DNA from 4 places in the Ruegeria sp. N10 genome. Region 1 is predicted to be linked to each of the others. Evidence: riboswitches for the same ligand, from Rfam matches in the RefSeq annotation. Region 1 holds a riboswitch; each other region holds the start of a gene.
The links. A riboswitch is a leader RNA that binds a small molecule or an ion and turns the genes downstream of it on or off. The one in region 1 is predicted to bind cobalamin.
Positions count from the first base shown of each region.

Region 2: it holds a riboswitch for cobalamin, as region 1 does, so the genes downstream of both, ACR0JI_RS19825 (DUF4198 domain-containing protein) here and ACR0JI_RS00320 (DUF1636 family protein) in region 1, are expected to answer to the same signal.
Region 3: it holds a riboswitch for cobalamin, as region 1 does, so the genes downstream of both, ACR0JI_RS04715 (ABC transporter substrate-binding protein) here and ACR0JI_RS00320 (DUF1636 family protein) in region 1, are expected to answer to the same signal.
Region 4: it holds a riboswitch for cobalamin, as region 1 does, so the genes downstream of both, ACR0JI_RS18785 (hypothetical protein) here and ACR0JI_RS00320 (DUF1636 family protein) in region 1, are expected to answer to the same signal.

Region 1 covers NZ_JBQFLY010000001.1:65,002-70,206, forward strand. The annotation lists gene cobN (cobaltochelatase subunit CobN) at 1-1,232, opposite strand, end outside; gene cobW (cobalamin biosynthesis protein CobW) at 1,236-2,291, opposite strand; gene ACR0JI_RS00320 (DUF1636 family protein) at 2,296-2,670, opposite strand; cobalamin riboswitch at 2,765-2,969, opposite strand; gene ACR0JI_RS00325 (NAD(P)-dependent oxidoreductase) at 3,072-4,067, shown strand; tRNA gene ACR0JI_RS00330 (tRNA-Cys) at 4,245-4,318, opposite strand; gene ACR0JI_RS00335 (protein-L-isoaspartate O-methyltransferase family protein) at 4,543-5,196, shown strand.
Region 2 covers NZ_JBQFLY010000023.1:13,825-19,029, reverse strand. The annotation lists gene cbiQ (cobalt ECF transporter T component CbiQ) at 1-553, opposite strand, end outside; gene ACR0JI_RS19835 (cobalt ABC transporter permease) at 553-1,116, opposite strand; gene cbiM (cobalt transporter CbiM) at 1,113-1,724, opposite strand; gene ACR0JI_RS19825 (DUF4198 domain-containing protein) at 1,731-2,516, opposite strand; cobalamin riboswitch at 2,649-2,847, opposite strand; gene ACR0JI_RS19820 (ROK family transcriptional regulator) at 2,969-4,174, opposite strand; gene ACR0JI_RS19815 (substrate-binding domain-containing protein) at 4,349-5,205, shown strand, end outside.
Region 3 covers NZ_JBQFLY010000002.1:279,440-284,644, forward strand. The annotation lists gene ACR0JI_RS04695 (2-hydroxyacid dehydrogenase) at 1-775, opposite strand, end outside; gene ACR0JI_RS04700 (SH3 domain-containing protein) at 974-1,435, shown strand; gene ACR0JI_RS04705 (NADPH:quinone reductase) at 1,547-2,536, shown strand; tRNA gene ACR0JI_RS04710 (tRNA-Gln) at 2,627-2,701, shown strand; cobalamin riboswitch at 2,863-3,054, shown strand; gene ACR0JI_RS04715 (ABC transporter substrate-binding protein) at 3,208-4,212, shown strand; gene ACR0JI_RS04720 (FecCD family ABC transporter permease) at 4,209-5,205, shown strand, end outside.
Region 4 covers NZ_JBQFLY010000019.1:8,533-13,737, reverse strand. The annotation lists gene ACR0JI_RS18805 (bifunctional 2',3'-cyclic-nucleotide 2'-phosphodiesterase/3'-nucleotidase) at 1-313, shown strand, start outside; RNA gene ffs (signal recognition particle sRNA small type) at 353-451, shown strand; gene rsgA (ribosome small subunit-dependent GTPase A) at 610-1,638, shown strand; gene ACR0JI_RS18790 (alpha/beta hydrolase family protein) at 1,675-2,532, opposite strand; cobalamin riboswitch at 2,666-2,884, shown strand; gene ACR0JI_RS18785 (hypothetical protein) at 2,976-3,383, shown strand; gene ACR0JI_RS18780 (protein-tyrosine phosphatase family protein) at 3,375-3,887, opposite strand; gene ACR0JI_RS18775 (DNA polymerase III subunit gamma/tau) at 4,060-5,205, shown strand, end outside.

The DNA.
Region 1 (5,205 bases):
TCAGACAGCATCGCTTCGGCTGAGGCCAACGCGTCGAGACCGACCGCATGGGCCATCTGCCAGTCTTTGCCTGGATATGTGGACAGTACCAACGCGGGGATCTGGTCTGCCTTGGGTTTGTCATTCAGGGCGAGCCAGCCCGATACCCGGTCGATGATCGCCTCGATCCGGTCCGGCTCGGCCCGATGCGCAAAACGCGAGTATTCCAGATGCGGATCGCGCTTGCCCGGCTCTTTGAAGGAGGCAATGCCTGCTGATATTCGCCCGTCCACTTCGGGTAATACCACATGCATGGCGAGGTCGGCAGGCGACAGGCCGCGTTCGGCCTCGGCCCAAGCCTTGCGTCGCGAGGTGGCGAGGGCGACCTGAAACACCGGCACATCCGCCGCGTCCAAAGGCGACGTGCCAGACGCGCCCTTTCCCGAGAATGAAGTGGCGTTGATGATGGCCGATGGTCTCAGGGCAACGACCTGTTCCCTGAGCCAGTTGGCAGCGGCCGGGGCCTTGAGCGACGGGGCGAACAAACCCACCGCCTGGAGCCCGCGGGCGCGCAGGCTGCGGATCAGGGCCGCGACCGGGGCTGTGTCTGCTGATGTCAGATAAGCGCGGTAGAAGGTTACGAGAATGCGTTTAGCATCGTTCACGAACGCGCAATCCACCGGGATGACACCCTGTTCCGGGCACCACGCACCGCATTCGGGCAGGGTTTTCGCGCCCATCACCGGGCCGGCATAAAGCCCTGCTGCTAACGCCATCTGTGCCAATGCGGCCTGCGCGGCGACTTCTCCGCCGGTATCACACAGATGTGCCAGCCGCCGCAGGGTCGAGAGGGGCAGGGTCGAATACTCATCCAACCGAGTGTCTTCGCGCCCATCCGCCGGTAAAACGGCCAGCGCGATGCCTTTGGCCTGTGCCAGTGCCAGAACCTGTTGCAACCCGTAAGACCAATAGGGCACGCCACCGATCAGACGGATCAGGATGCCCTTTGCGCCTTCAAGTGTCTGTTCAACATAGGTGTCGACGGACAGTGGGTGTTTCAATGCTGCAAGATTGGCCAGTCGCAAGGTTGGCATCCGCCCCTCAGGTCCGCCGCCGCGATGCCAGCCCGCCGCGAAAGCGCCCAGGTCACTGTCGGAAAAGGACAGTACAACCAGATCAGCCGGGCTTTGGCCCAGATCGGTTGGGGTCTCGGTTTCCTCGAGCCCGTGGCTTTCGCGAAAGACGACGTGCATGACTTACTCGGCAACCTCGGTCACACCCACTAGGATATCACGGATCTCAGCCTCTTTGATGTCGTCATGTTCGGCAATGACGACCAGGCGCGAGCGGCGCTCTTCACCGGGCTCCCACGGGCGGTCGTATTGGTGACGAACCCGTACGCCGACAGCCTGAACCAGCAGGCGCATCGGTTTGCCAGTGACGGCGGCATAGCCTTTGACGCGCAGGATATTCAGCTCAGTTGCCAGACGTTCAATCCTGGCAACCAGTTCCGCCGGGTCGGTCTGTTCCGGCAACTCGACGATGATGCTTTCGAAATCGTCATGCTCATGATCGTGATGGCCATCGTGATGTGACGGGCGCGCGTCCATGTCATCTTCGGCGGCAGCCTCAAGGCCAAGCACGACACGAACGTCGACGACACCCTCGGCAACCTCGACGACGGGAAGCGGGCGCGGCGCCTCAGCGGCGATGATCTGTTTAGCTTTCGCGACACCTTCGGGACCTGCCAGATCGGGCTTGGTCAGCAGGATGATATCCGCGCACGAGATCTGATCCTCGAACACCTCGGACAAGGGTGTTTCGTGGTTGATCGAGTCATCAGCCAGCCGTTGGGCATCCACCGCTTCAACGTTCGGAGCAAAGCGACCGGCGGCCACGGCCTCGGCATCGGCCAGCGCAATAACGCCATCAACGGTGATCTTCGAACGGATATCAGGCCAATCAAACGCTTTCAGCAGCGGTTTGGGCAGTGCAAGGCCGGATGTTTCGATCAAAATGTGATCCGGGCGCGGTTCCAGCGCCATCAGCGCCTCGATGGTCGGGATGAAATCATCGGCCACGGTGCAGCAGATGCAGCCGTTTGCCAGTTCCATGATGTTTTCCGCAGGGCATTCCGGAATCGCGCAGGACTTCAGGATGTCGCCATCAACACCCACATCGCCAAACTCGTTAACAACAATCGCAAGGCGCTTGCCCTGCGGGTTCTGCATCAGATGGCGCACCAGCGTGGTTTTGCCCGAGCCCAGAAAGCCGGTGATCACAGTGACGGGGAGTTTTTCAAGGTTCGACATGATCTCAGGCTCCAATCGGGGGAATGCGCGAGGCGCAATTTTTGCGGAAATGTTCAGGACGGTCGCGCCATTTCACCAGACCATCGCCTGTGGCCAGATACTTAGTCGCGCCATCGATGATGACATCGACGTGATCGATTTCGTTCAGATTCTCGTAAACAAAGGTCCAGCGATCCGGCCCGCCCCGAAGAACGATGGAACAGCCCTGATCGCAGTTCGAAAGGCATTCGACCGGTTTCAGAGTGATACCATCCGGCAGGACAGCCTGTTCCAGGGCCTTGTGCAACAATGTGCCGGGTCGCTCAGCGTCATCCTCGACGGGCAGACCCCGGCGGCAAGTCGTGCAGACCAGTAGCTCTACCGGTGCGTTCTCGGTCATGTCTCTCATCCCCCCAAATCCTCTTCGCGGGGGACGGGGTTTCATGCGGGCACCACGTCTGCACATGGACCCGACACCGGAACACCCCGCCCGGTTTCAACTTCGGGTGTTGGCAGGTCTCCCGGCTTGCGGATGCCAGAGCGGTCGCTCTGTCGGATGTCCCGCCTTCCCGGCACAGGCCAGTGGCATTGGGCATCCTCTCCGGTCACGGTCGCGGGGGCGGCTGCGCTTGGCGGATGAACCGTTGACGCATTCCCTTTTCATCGGCTGTCGCCGACACCAACGAAAGGGACATGCGGCACCGCTGACCCGCTTGTCAAGCGGTTCGCGCGCAACAAATAAGCCAAGGAGAAAAAAGCGACCTGTAGGCGTCGTTCGGCGGCATGAAGAATGTGTTCGGTATGTGGTCGCATGACGGGAAAACGACGAACTTGGAGATGCGTCATATGAAAGTGGGATTTATCGGTCTGGGTAACGTAGGCGGCAAGCTTTCGGGATCCCTTTTGCGCAACGGCATTGATCTGACTGTGCATGACCTGAACGCGGATCTGGTGGCCGAGTTTGTCGCCAAAGGTGCAAAGGCGGCTGAGGGGCCCGCCCAGTTGATGCGCGATTGCGATGCGGTGATCACCTGTCTGCCGTCTCCGGCAGCATCGGACGCAGTCATGCAGGAGATGTTGCCCGAAGTGGGCCCCGGCAAGATCTGGATGGAGATGTCGACCACGGACGAGGCCGAAGTCAAACGCCTAGGTGCCGAAGTCATATCGCGCGGCGGTGCGGCCGTCGATTGCCCGGTTTCTGGCGGGTGCCACCGTGCCGCGACGGGCAATATCTCGATCTTTGCGGGCTGTAACCGGGAAACGTTTGAACGAATTCTGCCGTTCCTGACGACAATGGGTCGTCGGGTTTTGCACACCGGCGAACTGGGCTCGGCCTCGGTGCTGAAAGTGATGACCAATTATCTTGCCACCGCCAACCTGATCACCTGCGCCGAAGCACTGGTTACGGCAAAGGCTGCGGGGATGGATCTGAACACGACCTATGAGGCGATCAAAATCTCGTCCGGCACGTCCTTCGTGCACGAAACCGAAAGTCAGGTCATCTTGAACGGGTCGCGCGATATTTCCTTCACCATGGATCTGGTGAAGAAGGATATCGGTCTGTTTCAGGAGGTCGCCGACCGCGCCGGGGTGCCGCTGGAAATAAACCCGGTGATGATCAATATCTTTAACGATGGTATCGCACGCTATGGCGAACGCGAGCTTTCACCAAATATTATCAAGCGGCTGGAAGAGGCAACTGGCCTGGATATCACCGCCCCGGGCTTCCCTGCCGAAATGACGGATGATGAGCCGGAGGAGCCGGGATACGAGGTTGTGCCACAAGGGCGCGCCTGAACGTAAAGCACATACCAGACAAAATCGGGCCCCTTGAACGAGCAGGGGTAGGCAGGAGTTCCGAAAAACACGCCATATCTGGCCCGCAATTCGACAGAATCGCGGGCCTTGAACGTCTTGAAATACCGAGCGTCGCACGCGTGTACTGCGGGGTTAAGTCAGCGATTTTGATGTGATTGGAGGCGAGTACCGGAATCGAACCGGTGTACACGGATTTGCAATCCGCTGCGTCACCACTCCGCCAACTCGCCTTTTCAAGTAAAATCAAATACTTGCCGTGGTGTGATTGGGTTTTTAACAGCTTTCCTCTGGGGCGTCCAGTGGATTGCGTGCGAATTTGCCGGCAAGACTGAAATTTGCCGAAGTCCATGCCCAAGAAGGTGATCACGATTCAGGTTGCGGCAACAGGGGCGTTGCTGGAAGGTTCAGGATATGGCACAAGCCCGACATCTTTGGGAATGAGACGAGATATCCAATGACTGACTTCGCAGCCCGGCGCCGCACAATGGTTGATACACAGATCCGCCCCTCTGACGTCACCAAGTTCCCGATCATTGAGGCTATGCTGAGTGTTCCGCGGGAAAGCTTCGTACCCGATTCTCAACGCGAGGCGGCCTATGTGGACGGCCTGATTGATCTGGGTGGAGGGCGCAGCATGCTGGAGCCGCGGACCCTGGCTAAAATGCTGGACGTGCTGAACATATCCAAGGATGAGATGGTCCTCGATATCGCTCCGGCAATGGGATATTCCACGGCTGTCACCGCACGGATGGCTGAGTTGGTTGTGGGTGTTGAATGCGACGAAACCCTTGCAGCCGAGGCGCAAAACCTCTTGGCCGAGGCTGACGTGCACAACGCCATCATCCACGTCGGCGCGTTGGAACAGGGTGTGGCGGAACACGGCCCCTATGATGCGATCATGGTGCAGGGCGGTGTCGAGCAGGTGCCCGATGCCCTGTTGGATCAGCTCAAGGACCACGGTCGGATTGTGTGTCTGTTTGTCAACAGCAACCTGGGTACCGTGCGGATCGGTCGAAAAACCGGTGGTCGCGTCAGTTGGCGTGATGTGTTCAATGCCCATGCGCCGGTTCTGGAAGGTTTTTCGGCAGAGTGTGCATTTTCGCTATAGTCCGCCGAT
Region 2 (5,205 bases), on a different contig from region 1:
GAAAACCGCGTACCTTCATGGCCGCGCGCAGGCGCAGGTATTCTTCCCGCAGAACCTCGATATATCGGATGGTGAACATCAGAAGGTGAACCAGCTTTTCGGGGCAGCGCAGGCGGTGCAGGGCGTGGCCAAGCGTGACCGGCTCCATCGTGCCGACCAGCACCATCAGGGACAGGATGACCGCGTTGGCCGTCAAGGCGATCTCGACCGCTTTCCAGAAACCCTGCCAGCTTGCGGGAAACCCCCAGAGCGTGAACATCGGGTCGCCGGGCATGGAGAATGGCAACAGCACCAGCATGAAAAGGATGAACCCATCCATCATGGCCATGCGTTTCAACGTTTTCCGCCAGGGCAGACGCGACGCGGCAAGAAGCGAAAGGGACACCGCCAGAGCCGCGCACAGCGCTGTCAGCGAGGACACCGCCACTGTCACCACCGCGAAGACAACCGCCATAACGATCCGCATCCTAGGATCAAGCGGGTTGATCGCGCCGCGCCGCTGCGCGCCCGCTTTGACCAGCGTGCTTTCCTGTTGTCCCAGAACATGCGCCATCAGGCCGCCAGCTTGCGGCGTGCCGCAAAGTAGAAGCCCAGACCAAACAGACCGACAATATATCCGATCCCACCCAGAACAGTTTGCAGATCATTTTGTTCGCGGTAAGCCGCGATTTCCCGACGCAGCGGGCGCAGCTCATCCCGCACGGCCCTGGCAATGACCTGTTGTTGTTCAGTGCTGAGCACCGCCGCTGTCTGGGCAGGTGCGTTTGTTGGCGGGGTATCAGGTTCCGCTTCAACGCCCATGATCCGGGCGACATCCGCAGCGGGCATGGTGACCTCGGCCACATGTCCGGCACCAAGGTTTGCAAAGAATGTATGGGCCACCGGCGCGTTTGGCGTGTAGATAAAAAACCCGTCTGCATCTGTTACGATACGGCCCAGCTCGGCTCCGTCCGGGCCGTTGACGATGACCTCGGTATCGCTTGCCATGTCGCCGTTGGAAAAGCCGATTTCGCCTTCGATGGCGTCACCGGATTTAAACACTCCGGCTATGACCTTATGCGCCAAGGCAGGTAGGGGTGCACAGCACAGCGCCAGAATGATTGCCAGATACCTCATGCGACCGCTCGTTTGACAAACAGCTCGGGCTTGACCTTGCGCGCCAGCAAAACCGCGAACCCGGTCAGGATCGCCTCAATCGCCATGACAGGAATATGTGCAAAGAAAACAAGCTTGGCCGCAGGCAGGAAGGCATCCCCGGACAAGGCCAGTGAAAACGCAACCATGCCGGTTGTGGCGGCAATGGCAAAGGCACCGCCGACCCCGCCCCATATCGCACCTTGCAGAGGTGAGCCGTGGGCGATCAGGCGGCTAAAGATCAGTCCGGCCAGAACCGCGGGCAACGCGATGTTCAGGGTGTTGATCCCCAATACCGTCAACCCGCCAAAGCCAAAGAAGACGGCTTGCAGCAAAAGCCCGACGAACAGGGCCGGGAATGCGGCCCACCCCAGCAAAAGCCCGGCCATACCGTTGAGGATCAGGTGCACCGACGACGGACCAATAGGAACATGGATCAGCGATGCCACGAAAAAGCTGGCTGACAGCACCCCCGCAGTGGGGATGCGATCAAGATCCAGCGACCTGAGGCCCATGGCAATTCCACCCGCCGCAGCGACGGCGCCGCCGATCACAACCGGGTTGGACAAGGCTCCGTCAACGATATGCATCTACGGTTACTCCAAATCCCAGGCGCGGATCCAGATGACCGCGTCCTGGCTGAGTTCTTTGCCATTGTGTTCGGTCACGGGACCGGCGCCGAGCGCTGCAAAACCCCAATATCCGGCTTTTGGAACGCCGAATGTGAAATACCCGTTATCATCCGAAGTTGCGACCAATGCACCACCCGGCAACGGCGAGACGGTCGGGGCCGAAGCAGCCGTGCTTTCCATGTCCGGTTCTGCGGCCATGTACTCGATCTCGATCTCGGCACCCGCAACCGGTTGGCCTTCTGCCATAACTCGACCCGTAAAGGTCGAACCCGCGATGATGTTGGTCGGTTTGTTGAGCGGGATGATCTCAACCGGCAAGCCCACCGGGTTCATCCAGTCGGTCGGCAATTCGTTGCGGTTCAGGAATGCCTTGGCGATCTGCTGGATATAGATATCCTCAGACCCCTCGTAATAGGGCTGGGGAACTGTCACCAGCACATAGTCGCCCGACCGTTTGACCGGAACATAACCCGTGAATGCCGCGCCTTCGTTTTCCCCACCGGTGAAACGCACGGGTTCCAGAGTGTCCAGCAGGTCGGTTTTCTGACCGTTGTGGATCACGTAGAATTCCTGCGGCTTGTCCAGATCCATGACATGCCCGTTCGAGAACGGATGCCAGAAGATCAGCTTGACCGGAACATTCCCCGGTGCGTCGATCATGGTGTCAGAGGTGTATTCCAGCAGGAAATGCGCATTTGCCATCGCTGGAAGCGCCATCGCCACAGCGGCTGCAGAAAGCAGCTTGGTCATCAATAGTCGTCCTTGTCCCATCGTACCAACCCCGGTACGAGATGCGTTTTGACTGCGGGGACGTCCAAGCCGAGCTGCTTTTTCAAGCATCCTGCTCCGACGCACATCCCGTCGCCGATTAGGAGTGCCCTTGTCAAAGGCACATGTCCGGCAGGTATCCTGACTTGCGGGTCAAAGCGTTGGGCTGGCCTTCCCGGATTAACTCCAGTGGCACTTCAGCCCTGCTCGCCGCTTACAGTTGCGGGTGCAGTTGCGGAATTGGGCCAAAGCCCGCACCGCATTCCCTATTGATTCCAGAGCACGCCCCGGAACCGGACATGCCGAGCGGCTTGCCAGACTTCTTCGGCATCCGTCAACGATCAATTGCGCTGGCTGTCAAAAAGTTCAGCGGGCAATGCCCTTTTTCCGGTTGATCCGCTTTGGATACAGGTCGGGGTTTTTCGGGGATGAACCTACCCCTCGAGCAGGTATCTTTCCGACAATGGCAAACTGGCCGCCCCCAATGACCGGGCATCCGGGCCCGCCGCCCCTGCCAGCACCAAGGGCCGTTCAAGCCCGGTCAGGTTCATATGGGATAGTTTGAGCTCAACCCTTTCCACCAGCCGCGCCTTGATATCAGCAGGCATCCAGCCATCAATCTTGACACATTCGAAATCGATCAGGCTGCAAGAAGAGACGATGGCATGGGCGATTCCGTGCGCCGCCTGGTTCAGCCAATTCTCAAGGTGGGTTTCCGGTACGTCCCAATGCAGTGTCGTTTCCCAGATTGAACCGGCTGTTGCGGCATTTCCACCAACCGCACGCTCCAGCACATAAAGACTGGCGACATCTATCAACGGTTTCACTCCGCCCACTTCGTCCGGCACAGGCAATGGGCCAAGCGCACCGGCATTTCCCCGCCCTGAAAAGATGGAGCCGTTCAGAACCACCCCGCCCCCGATGAAGAAGCCGACATAGAAATACAGGAAATCTCGCGGGCCTTCTGCAGGGCCAAACACCAGCTCGGCACCGCAGGCGGCCGTTGCGTCGTTTTGCAGGAAAACCGGCACGTCATAGCTAGCGGCCAACGCGCCTTTCAGGTCCGCGTCACGCCACGGATCCATTTTCTCCTGCGGAACCTGCAATGTCTGTGCCCAGTCCCAAAGGTAGAATGGCATCGCAATCCCAAGACCCGCGATCCTGCCGCGCGCTTCGGGCGACAGCGACGTCATCACTTTGTCGAGGCTTTCCTTGGAAAAGCTCAGTGTCGCCTCGGGCGTCGGAAAATCATAAGTCCGCCGCTCACGGTGCCTGACATTGCCAAGGAAATCCGTCAGCACCAGCTCGGTACTGCGCCGCCCGACTTTGAGCCCAAAGAAATACGCGCCATCCGGATTCAGGCGCATGGGAACCGAGGGCTGCCCGACTTTTCCCCGGATCGGTTCGCCCCGCAGAAGCAGCCCATCGGTTTCCAACTGGCGCATGATGACCGAAACCGTCTGTGCCGACAGCCCGGTCATCCGCGCGATCTCAGATTTTGCAAGGGCCTGATGGCGCCGGACCAGTGACAGGACAAGCCGTTCATTTCGGGCCCGCATTCCGCTTTGATTGGTGCCGCGCATGTCTGGCTCGCGTACGCCAGCGGTATTGTCCAAAGAGTTGTTTGCAGACACGGCCATCCCCTTCGTGACGACAATGTTGAAACCCTTCCTTTCTGTCAATAATAAATAAGAGTGATTTATTTATTGACTCAAAATTCGAATCTTGTGATGGTTTTCACGTTCGATCGGGCCGGATTTCGCCCGATCAGACGTATGCCCTGACGGGCATTGGGAAAACTGGGAGGACTACCGATGAAACTTGCGAAACTTGCAGGCGCTACGGCGCTGGCGGTTACGGCCATGGCAAGCAGTGCAATGGCCGAAGGTGAAACCGTTTGCCTGATCACCAAGACGGATACCAACCCTTTCTTTGTCAAAATGAGAGAGGGCGCGACAGCCAAAGCCGAAGAGCTTGGCATGACGCTGAAGGCCTTTGCCGGCAAAGTCGACGGCGACCACGAAACTCAGGTTCAGGCCATCGAAACCTGCATACTGGATGGCGCAAAGGGTATCCTGCTGACCGCGTCAGATACGTCGTCTATCGTTCCGGCGGTGCAGCAGGCCCGCGATGCCGGGCTGCTGGTGATTGCGCTGGACACCCCGCTTGAGCCTATCGACTCGGCCGACGCGACCTTTGCCACCGACAATTTCCTTGCGGGGCTTCTGATCGGACAATGGGCAAAAGCCACTCTGGGAGATGCGGCAAACGACGCCAAAATCGCCACGTTGGACCTTGCGGTCAGCCAGCCCACTGTGGATGTGCTTCGCAATCAGGGGTTCCTGCAGGGGTTCGGTGTTGATCTGGCCGATCCGAACGTGATTGGCGATGAAGACGACCCGCGTCTTGTTGGCAGCGATGTCACCGCTGGCAACGAAGAAGGCGGCCGCCGCGCGATGGAGAACCTGCTGGCCAAAGACCCGATGATCAACGTGGTGCATACCATCAACGAACCGGCGGCAGCGGGTGCTTACGAGGCGCTCAAGGCTATCGGGCGCGAAAATGACGTGCTGATCGTTTCCGTCGATGGCGGCTGCCCCGGCGTGCAGAACGTGGCGGACGGGGTCATCGGCGCAACATCCCAGCAATACCCGCTGCTGATGGCATCGCT
Region 3 (5,205 bases), on a different contig from region 1:
CCGCACGGATCATCCGGGTCAAAGCGTTCTCGTCAATAACCTCACCCCGCGAAGTATTCACGATCACTGCCGAGGGTTTCATCAGCTTCAGTCGGCGCGCGTTCATTAGGTGGAAGGTCGACGGTGTCGATGGACAGTTGATCGATATCACATCCATACGCGCCACCATCTGATCCAGGCTTTCCCAATAGGTTGCCTCTAGTTCTTGCTCAATCTCTGGGCGCAATCTGCGGCGGTTGTGATAATGGATCTGCATACCAAACGCCTTGGCGCGGCGGGCCACGGCCTGTCCAATCCGGCCCATGCCCAGAATACCCAGACGCCGCCCGCCAATGCGACCGCCCAGAAACGCGGTGGGGGCCCACCCGGTCCAGTCGCCTTGCTGCATGACGCTCAACCCTTCGGGAATGCGCCGTGTGACAGCGAGAATCAGGGCCATGGTCATATCTGCCGTGTCGTCGGTCAGCACACCGGGCGTGTTGGACACCAATATGCCGCGCTGCCGCGCCGTCGCCACATCGATATTGTCGACACCGGCCCCGTAATTGGCGATCAGCCGCAACTTTTCACCCGCCTGACCCAATAGCCCGCCATCAATGGTATCGGTCACCGTGGGCACCAGCACATCGGCATCCTGCACCGCTGCTACTAATTCCTCACGCGTCATTGGGGTGTCGTCGTCGCGCAGGCGCACGTCGAACAATTCGCTTAACCGGGTTTCTACTGCCTCAGGCAACCGTCGCGTAACGACAACACTTAAACGTTCTCTTGGCACCTCGGCTCTCCCACTGCTTTGCAAACGGACGCGCGCCATGGCATCGTGGCGCAGGATAAGGCGGGGCACAAGAACCCCAATGGCATTGTGTCGACCTTTTTTCAGAACCGGATCAACAGGCATAAGAGCGGGCAGTCAGTGAGTGGTATTCGACCGGTAAAACGCCGATCTCTGGCGGTAGTTTCCGTATTTCTGGTCATGTTCGGTGTCTGTGCCGCTCAGGCCGAGGTCAAACGCGGATCGGTCACCAACCTGCCCCTGCCCCGCTATGTGTCGATGAAGGCAGCCGAAGGCAACGTGCGACGCGGACCGTCCCTGACCCATCGAATCGACTGGGTGTTCAAACGGCGCGGCATGCCGCTGCAGGTCACTGCCGAATATGGCAACTGGCGCAAGGTCCAGGACCGCGACGGCGCGGGTGGCTGGGTTCACTATGCCTTGTTGTCTGGCGTCCGAACGGTGCTGATCGAATCCGAGATGCTGCCTGTTTATGCCCGCCCCGATCCAGCCTCGCCCGTGAACGCTCATTTCGAGACCGGAGTAGTGGCGCGCCTTGGAACCTGTTCGCAGGACTGGTGCCGGATCACCGCTGGCGGATACCGTGGCTGGACATTGAAATCGAACCTTTGGGGCGTCGATCCTTCCGAAATTCGGGAATAGGCGAAAGACGAATTCCGGTATCCGCGGTTGCGCATCGCCCTGAAAAAGCGCGACAAGGTGTTTGAGTTACCGGCCCAATCGCCGCTTAACTCGACCTAAATGGAGGACGCTATGCGCGCAGTCACTTATTCAGCCTTCGGAGACGCTGTCGATGTCTTGCGTATACAGGATATTCCCCTGATCCAGCCTGAACCAGGTGAAGTCACGGTCGAGTTGTCCTATTCCGGCGTAAACCCCTCGGATATCAAGGCCCGTGCGGGAACCCGGCCGGGTGTCACGGAACCCCCGTTTCCGCTGATCGTTCCGCACAGCGACGGGGCTGGAGTCATCACAGCGGTTGGCGATGGAGTACCCGCGGCGCGGATTGGCCGGCGCGTGTGGATTTGGAACGGGCAATGGCAGCGCGCATTTGGTACAGCTGCCAGCCACATCACCCTGCCCGAATCTCAGGCTGTCGAACTGCCCGAGACAGTGTCACTTGAAACCGGGGCAATTCTTGGAATTCCGGGCCTAACCGCAAGCCATGCGGTGTTCTCGGGCGGCGCACCGGGCGGGCAAACCATATTGATCCATGGCGGGGCGGGCACCGTCGGGTATCTGGCTGTGCAGCTTGCCAAATGGGCCGGAGCCAAAGTGATCGCAACGGCCAGCGCCCGCAACTTTGACCGGGTCAAGGCAGCTGGTGCGGATGTCGTGCTCGACTACACCGGTGAACACCTTTCGGATAAGATCCTCGATGCAAATGATGGGCATGCAATCGGTCGAATCGTCGATGTCGAATTTGGACAGAACCTTGCCACCAACGTTGCCGTCATCGCCGAAAACGGCCGTATCAACGCATATGGATCTGCCCGGAATATGACACCTGTCTTTCCCTTTGGACCCATGATGTTCAAGGCCGTGACGCTCGAAGCGGTTCTGATCTACCTGCTGCCCGCGGACTTGCGCGCCACCGCAATAAAGACATTACACAAGGCACTGACTGATGGCGCACTGATCTGCCCCGTTCACAAGGTCTTTACGTTGGAAGAATGCGCTGCGGCCCATGCGCTGGTACAAGAAGGCAACCGTACCGGAGCGGTGTTGATCGATACCAAATGAGGGGCCTTCAAAAAAAATTTACGGCGCTCGCTTTTTTTGCAAAACGCTCTTGAACCCTGCCATCAACAATCGTAGATAGCCGCTCACCGTTGGGGTGTAGCCAAGTGGTAAGGCAGCGGTTTTTGGTACCGTGTATCGTAGGTTCGAATCCTACCACCCCAGCCATGATTTTCCTATATATCACACACCGACGTCCTCGGGGCGGATTGTAGCGCCTTCTCAGCGGCTTGTCTGACGTCAGCACCATGTTGAGACGCGCAGGTTCATGCCCTTGGGAGAAAATGGGAAAGACCCCCGAGTTTTTTCTTGCCGCAGAGTAAGTGTTAAGGTACCCGCGTTTTACCGGTCCCGATGTGGCTAAGAGGGAATCCGAGGTGCCTTTTGGTGCCAACCGGAACTGCCCCCGCAACTGTAGGCGGCGAGCGCTGTCCATTCCGTCACTGGGCCATTTCGGTCTGGGAAGACAGGACAGACAAAGACCCGTCAGTCAGGAGACCTGCCGGTATGAAACCGAAACACACCGGGCGGGGTTGTCCGGGGAGGTTGCCGAAGAAACGCGCCGGGCGGGCTATGTACCACTCTGCGCTCACAGCAGGCAGAAAAGCGTCTGTTGCTTCGGTAAATGCCCATTCACCCGTTCTCTGGTCATTGACACATGGAGATCGATTGTCATGTTTCTACGCACTGGCCTGATTGGCCTTTCCTTGCTGGCTACCAGCGCTGCCGCCGAAGGAAACTTTCCCTTAACCATCGAAAACTGCGGTCACTCGGTCACGTTTGACGCGCCAGTGACGTCGTCAGTCACGGTCGGCCAAGCCGCGACCGAGGTGCTTTATGCGCTGGGTCTGGGCGAGCAGGTTCTTGGAACCTCGGTATGGTTCAACGAGGTGCTGCCTGAATATGCCGAGGTGAATGCCAAGGTAGAGCGTCTGGCAGACAATGATCCCAGCTTTGAAAGCGTTGTTGCCAAGCGGCCGGGACTGGTCGCAGCGCAATATGAATGGCATGTCGGACCCGAGGGCATCGTCGCCACGCGTGAGCAATTTCACGAACTGGGTATTACAACTTACGTAATGCCTGCGGATTGCGTCGGCAAAGACAATACGGTCGGCGGCGATGGCACCCGCCTGCAAGCGTTCTCGACCGATACGCTGTATCAGGGTATCGAAGAACTGGCGGCAGCCTTTGATGTGTCCGAACGCGGCACGGACCTGGTTGCCAAGTACAAGGCCCGCGAAGCCGCAGCCGTCGCCAAGGCGCAAGCCGTGAAACTGGACGACGTGTCAGCCGTATTCTGGTTTTCATCTCCTGAAATGGAAAGCGATCCGTTTGTGGCCGGGCAGAAGGGCGCACCGGGATACATGATGAGCACATTGGGCATCCGCAACGTCATCGAGACGGATGAAGAATGGCCAACAGTTGGCTGGGAGACCATTGCCAAGGCCAACCCGACAGTGATCGTGATTGCCAAGATGGACCGCCGTCGCTTTGCTGCGGACGACTACCTGAAAAAGCTGGAGTTCCTGCGCGCTGATCCGGTGACCAGCCAGATGGATGCGGTCAAGAATGACAGGATTGTCGTTATGGATGCGCAGGCCATGGACGCCACCATCCGCGCGATCCCGGCGCTGGAGGATCTGGCCGAGAAGCTGGATACCATCGGAAACAACCTGTGAACGAGGTCGCCGCAATCTTTCGGCAGGGTTTCAAGGCCGCGTGCCTAACTGTGCCATTGTTGATTGCGGCGGTCCTTGCGGGCGCGATGATCGGGGAAACCTCGTTGTCGCCCGATTTGGTTCTCTCCGTTCTGGTCAACAAGCTGGCCGGAGCGGACCTGCCCGTCGACCCAATTGATCAGGGTATTATCTGGAGCTACCGGATTCCTCGCGCTCTGGTCGCTGCGTCCTGCGGTGCCGGTCTGGCTGTCGCAGGGGTCGTGTTGCAGGCATTGCTGCGAAACCCGTTGGCTGACCCTTATATTTTGGGCATTTCTGCCGGGGCCTCGACAGGTGCCGTGGCTGTAACCATCGCTGGTTTAGGCGGGGGAGCTTTGTCGCTGTCTTTTGGCGCGTTCAATGGCGCGCTTTTGGCTTTTGGTTTTGTCGCATTGCTGGCCCGAGCCTCCGGCGCAGGCGGCGGGCGGGCTGCGACGGCGCAAATCGTTTTGGCGGGAATTGCCGGGTCTCAGTTGTTCAATGCGCTAACGGCCTTTATCATCGCCAAATCCGCCAATGCCGATCAGGCGCGCGGGATCATGTTCTGGCTGATGGGAAACCTCAGCGGCGTGCGCTGGCCGGATGTATATCTGGCCATTCCGGTGGCCTTTGCCGGCTGGCTTATTTGCCGCTTTCACGCCAGAGCTTTGGACGCATTTATTTTCGGCACTGATTCAGCGGCCTCGCTGGGCATACCGGTGCGGCGGGTGCAGGCAACCCTGATCTTCGCCACCGCGCTGACAACAGCGGTCATGGTTTCGATCGTCGGGTCCATCGGCTTTGTCGGGCTGGTCATCCCTCATGCCGCACGGTTCCTTGTAGGACCGGGGCATCGCAGGCTTATCCCAACGGCCGCCTTGATCGGAGCGGTCTTCCTGATCGGCGCCGATATCGTGTCGCGCATCATCATCCCGGGTCAGGTTCTGCCGATTGGGGTGGTTACCGCCCTGATCG
Region 4 (5,205 bases), on a different contig from region 1:
GTTCGTTATGGCGCTGAACAATTACCGCGCCAGCGGAGGCGGGCATTTCCCGCATGCGACAACGTCTGAGTTCATCAGCCTGCCACCGCTGAGCATCAAGGACCTTGTGCGGGATTACCTGGCGCAGCACCTTCCGCCCGATCCGATCGTCACGCAGCCCTACCCGTTCTCGCTGATACCGCAGCGGGGCGTGACAACAATTCTTCGCACAGGTCCGGGCGCCCCGAAATATTTGGATGAGTTGCGCAGGTTCGATCCCGTGTTGCTGGGCTCGGATGGCAGGGGATTTGAACGCATCCGCCTGACGCTCTGACGGGTTGTCTTTTCCCGTTGCCTTCCCTATATCCGGACTCGAGAGGTTGGCGCGGGCGAGCGCCTCGCCAACCTGGTCAGGTCCGGAAGGAAGCAGCCACAACGAGCCCCGCTTGGGTCGATGTCCAACCTCTCACTTCGTGAACCACAGCCACAGGAGGGCTTTATGATTGTAGTGAAAACCCTTCGGGCAGACTGGTTCTGATTCACCGGAATCACCGGACTGCCTGAACACACGACCTGCGGATGCGCGCATGCCATCCGTTGGCATTGCTGTTTCTGAAAACAGGCAGATAAATGTCTTATACGCTTTCGGACCTGGGATGGTCCTCTTACTTTGCCGCGCAGCATGCGGTTTTTCCTTCTGACACGCCCTTTCGTATCGCATCGGTACATCGGGACCGTCTGATCGGGCTGAGCCCGGATGGTGATATCCCTTTGCTGACACCGGATAATCCGACCGGTTCATATGCCGTTGGGGATTGGGTCCTTGCCGACGCCGAAAACCGCGTGCGTCACATTCTGGACCGGCGCAGCCTGCTGCAACGCAGGGCTGCCGGTACAGGTGCCGCAACACAACTGATTGCAGCCAATGTCGATGTGTTGTTCATCGTCAGCTCGTGCAACGCCGATTTCAACCTGCCCCGGCTGGAACGTTATCTGGCGCTGGCACATCAGGCCGGATGTTATCCTGTCGTTGTCCTGACGAAAGCTGACCAGTCGGATGACCCCGGCAGTTTCTCGGGACAAGTGCAATCTCTGGACCCTTTTTTGTCGGTACTGGCGATCAATGCGCTGGACCCGGCAGATATCGAAAAGGTTCTGGCATGGTGCCCCAAAGGCCAGACCGGCGCGCTGGTCGGGTCGTCGGGCGTGGGTAAAACGACGCTCAGCAACGCCATGACGGATCAAAACCTCGCCACCTCTGGAATTCGCGAAGACGACGCACGGGGCAGGCACACGACAACGGTGCGCGCGTTGCACCGGATGGGTAACGGTGGCTGGCTGATCGACACGCCGGGAATGCGCGCATTGCGTTTGCTGGACGCTCAGAACGGAATCGACAACGTGTTCTCGGACATCACAGAGCTTGGCCAAAGCTGCCGCTTTTCGGATTGTCAGCACGAGACCGAGCCCGGCTGTGCCGTGCAGAACGCAATCGGCAAAGGCGTTCTTGATCCGGCGCGGCTGGACCGTTGGCGCAAGCTGCGGCGCGAAGATCAACGAAACTCGGAAACCGTTGCGCAATCGCGGGCGCGGGACAAGGCGTTCGGCAAGATGGTCCGCGGTGTCATGCAGGACAAGAAGCTTCGCAAACGGCCATAGCTGCAAGGTGTTATGGAAAACCTGCGTCGCGTCTGATCAGGCGATCAGGCGCGGCCAGACCGCTGCATTGCGCCGGGCAAATGCGCCTATGTGACCAATCTCCGGCAGCCCAAATTCGGCAGGCTTCAGAAGGTAGCGTCTGGCCCCGGGGCCATACAGATCGGCAAGGCGCCAAACCGCCTCGGGCGGAACCATCTGGTCGTCTTCGAACGTGAACAGATCCACAGGTGTTCCAGAACTGCCCCAATGCGCATCAGGCAAATTCTGCCCGATCTCGGGAACGTAGCTAAGAGGAGCTGTGCACCATTTGCGCCATTGCCAGTATACCGAGGCTGGCAGGTCCGAGCCAAACCCGATTGCTTTGCCAGGCAGATAGCCAAGCACCCGCACCATCAGCGGTGCATGGCCATACCAGAACAGCCCCGCCAACCCCCGATAGGGCCATGGGTGATCTTTCAAAGTCACCAGCCCCGAACACACACAGATCATACGGTCGATCTGATTGATATCCGGCTGCACCGGCCCCAGCATCGCACCGACCGAATGACCAATGGTCCAGTGCTGCGCCTTTGGAAACCGCCTGCGCATCTCGGCCCGTGCCGCAGGCATATCGATCAACGCCCAATCCGCCATTGTTGCACGCGCGTCTTTCAGGCGGCCGACCAACGAAAGCCCGTAGTCCCGATAGTCATAGGTCAGGCAAGCCATCCCCCGCTTGGTAGTCAGCCATCGCGCAAAATGGCGATAATAGTCACGCGGCACACCTGTAGCACTGTTCAGCACAACAACGGTTTCCGGCTCACCCACAGGCCGGTACAACCGCGCCGACAAGGTCACGGACCCTGACGGAAAGCTGAAATCTTCGATCAACACCGTCTGTTCCGTATCCAACATGATCCCCGGCTTTCACTGAAACAATCGGTTTGCCTGCCTTCAATGCCGACGACACTAGGCCGGAACATAATCCGCATCCAGCATGACCAAACGTCCGGCCTAAAGATCGGCTTGACTCGGAACGCGATCAGACGCTAGCGGTTGTGTGATGGTTTCCGGCCCCTACAAGAGGTCGGGATGAAAAGGGAACACGGTGCGGTTTGTCTGGTCACACAGACATCAACCAAGTCCGCGACTGCCCCCGCAACTGTAAGCGGTAAGCAATGCCGAAATACCACTGGCCTATGGGCTGGGAAGGTCGGCAGAGCAATGACCCGCAAGTCAGGAGACCTGCCATCGGAACTGAAACCGAAACTCGGGCGGGGTGTCCGGGCAGGTCCTGACGGCGAAATGCTGTCCCACCTGCCCCAATATTCCAGCCCACCACGCGCGGAGGGCGCAGGATGATCTGGAAGACAAAATCACACGAATACAGCGCAACGGTGTGCCAGCGGACAGGGAAAACCTGCCCGGCTTTGGCGCGACTGGCCCGCTCGATTTCGGAAGCCATGGCGCAGGCGGTTTCGGCCACCAGCGAGGATTTCGAATTTGAAGGCAGCAGCGCGCTGTCACATTGCGCAGAAGGGTGCATGGCAACGATCAGAGCGCGATCCGGCAGCGTTCGCATTTTCTGTGGAACACACCCTGACACGGCAACTCGGGATCTGGATGCCTATGCTGATTTGATCTTTGGACCTACATTCAGCACGCTGCCCTCGGGCACCATCGCGAACCTGCCTTGCGCCATGATCGAGGTTTCGACGATCCGCCCCCAAAAAACCGGCTACGCGCCACAGCAGCTTTCAGCTTGATCCCACTTCCACCTGTGCCGGGGTGATCCGGGACGCCCAGGCCAGCTGCGCATCGGTTTCGACAGCGCAGGGGCGCACGGCCCGCAAGCGGTCCAGTGCGTCGCTGGCGCGTTCACCGCATTCAACCATCAGTCGCAGAACAATCATCCCGGATCTGCCACACCCCCCACGGCAGTGTACAAGGACCCGGCCACCGCCCGACAGTGCGTGTCGGGCCGTGGCGCTGACCTCTGGCCAGGCCTTCCGAACCGCTTGCGTCGGTGCTCCAAAATCTTCGATCGGCAGGTGAACCCACCGGCTGGCCCGGCTTTGGATGTCACTGCCAAAGTGCTGCGCGCCATCCTGAAGCATTTCGACATCCGTCGTCATTGAAATCACAAGGCCTGGTTTCCACGCCGCAATCGTATCCAGATCGGTGGCGTAATCCCCGCCACGCCCTGGCATTGAAGTAAGGGCAAGCGTTCCGCCTCCGACCTGCAGAGCAAAAATGACCAGCTGCGACATGAAGTGCGTCCTCCCCCAAGGTACTCTTTACAAAATGAGTCATTAAATCCGCTGGTCCAGTTTAGTTGGAAACCAGTCCGTTTCTGAAACAAAAAATCATCTCGCCCCACAGTGGACGCGGACTGCCGCCGCCACTACGCTGTGCCGAAGCACCGAATCCGAGCGAGTAGACATGACAGACACGCCCAGCCCCGCCTATCAGGTTCTCGCCCGCAAATACCGCCCGGAAACCTTTGCCGACCTGGTGGGTCAAGATGCTATGGTGCGCACCCTAAAAAACGCTTTTGAGGCCGACCGGATTGCGCAGGCCTTTATCATGACCGGCATTCGCGGAACGGGAAAAACCACCACGGCGCGGATCATCGCCAAGGGCATGAACTGCATTGGACCGGATGGAACCGGAGGGCCGACAACAGAGCCTTGCGGTCAGTGCGAGCATTGCGTCGCAATCATGGAAGGTCGCCATGTCGATGTGATGGAAATGGATGCGGCCAGCCGTACCGGCGTCAACGATATCCGCGAGATCATCGACAGTGTCCGCTATCGCGCCGCCAGCGCGCGCTACAAGATCTACATCATCGACGAGGTTCACATGCTCTCGACCAGCGCATTCAACGCGCTGCTCAAGACGCTCGAGGAACCGCCCGCACATGTGAAATTCATCTTCGCGACCACCGAGATTCGCAAAGTGCCGGTCACGGTTCTGTCGCGGTGTCAGCGCTTTGACCTGCGCCGGATTGAGCCCGAAGACATGATCGGTCTGCTGCGCAAGATCGCCGGGGCCGAGGGCGCGCAGATTGCCGACGACGCACTGGCGCTGATCACCCGCGCTGCAGAAGGGTCGGCCCGCGACGCGACCTCATTGCTCGATCAGGCAATCTCGCACGGGGCCGGTGAGACGACGGCAGATCAGGTCCGTGCGATGCTGGGTCTGGCCGATCGTGGACGGGTTCTGGACCTGATGGACATGATCCTGCGCGGTGACGCGGCAGGGGCGCTCACTGAACTGAGCGGTCAATATGCGGAAGGCGCAGACCCTCTGGCCGTGCTGCGCGATCTGGCCGAAATCACGCATTGGGTGTCCGTCGTAAAGATCACACCTGACGCGGCCCAGGACCCGACGGTTTCCCCCGACGAACGCACACGGGGCCAGCACATGGCCGAGGCCTTGCCGATGCGGGTTCTGACCCGGATGTGGCAAATGCTGCTGAAGGCGCTGGAGGAAGTCTCTGCCGCGCCCAACGCGATGATGGCCGCCGAAATGGCTGTTATCCGGCTGACGCATGTCGCTGATTTGCCCAGCCCCGAAGAACTGATC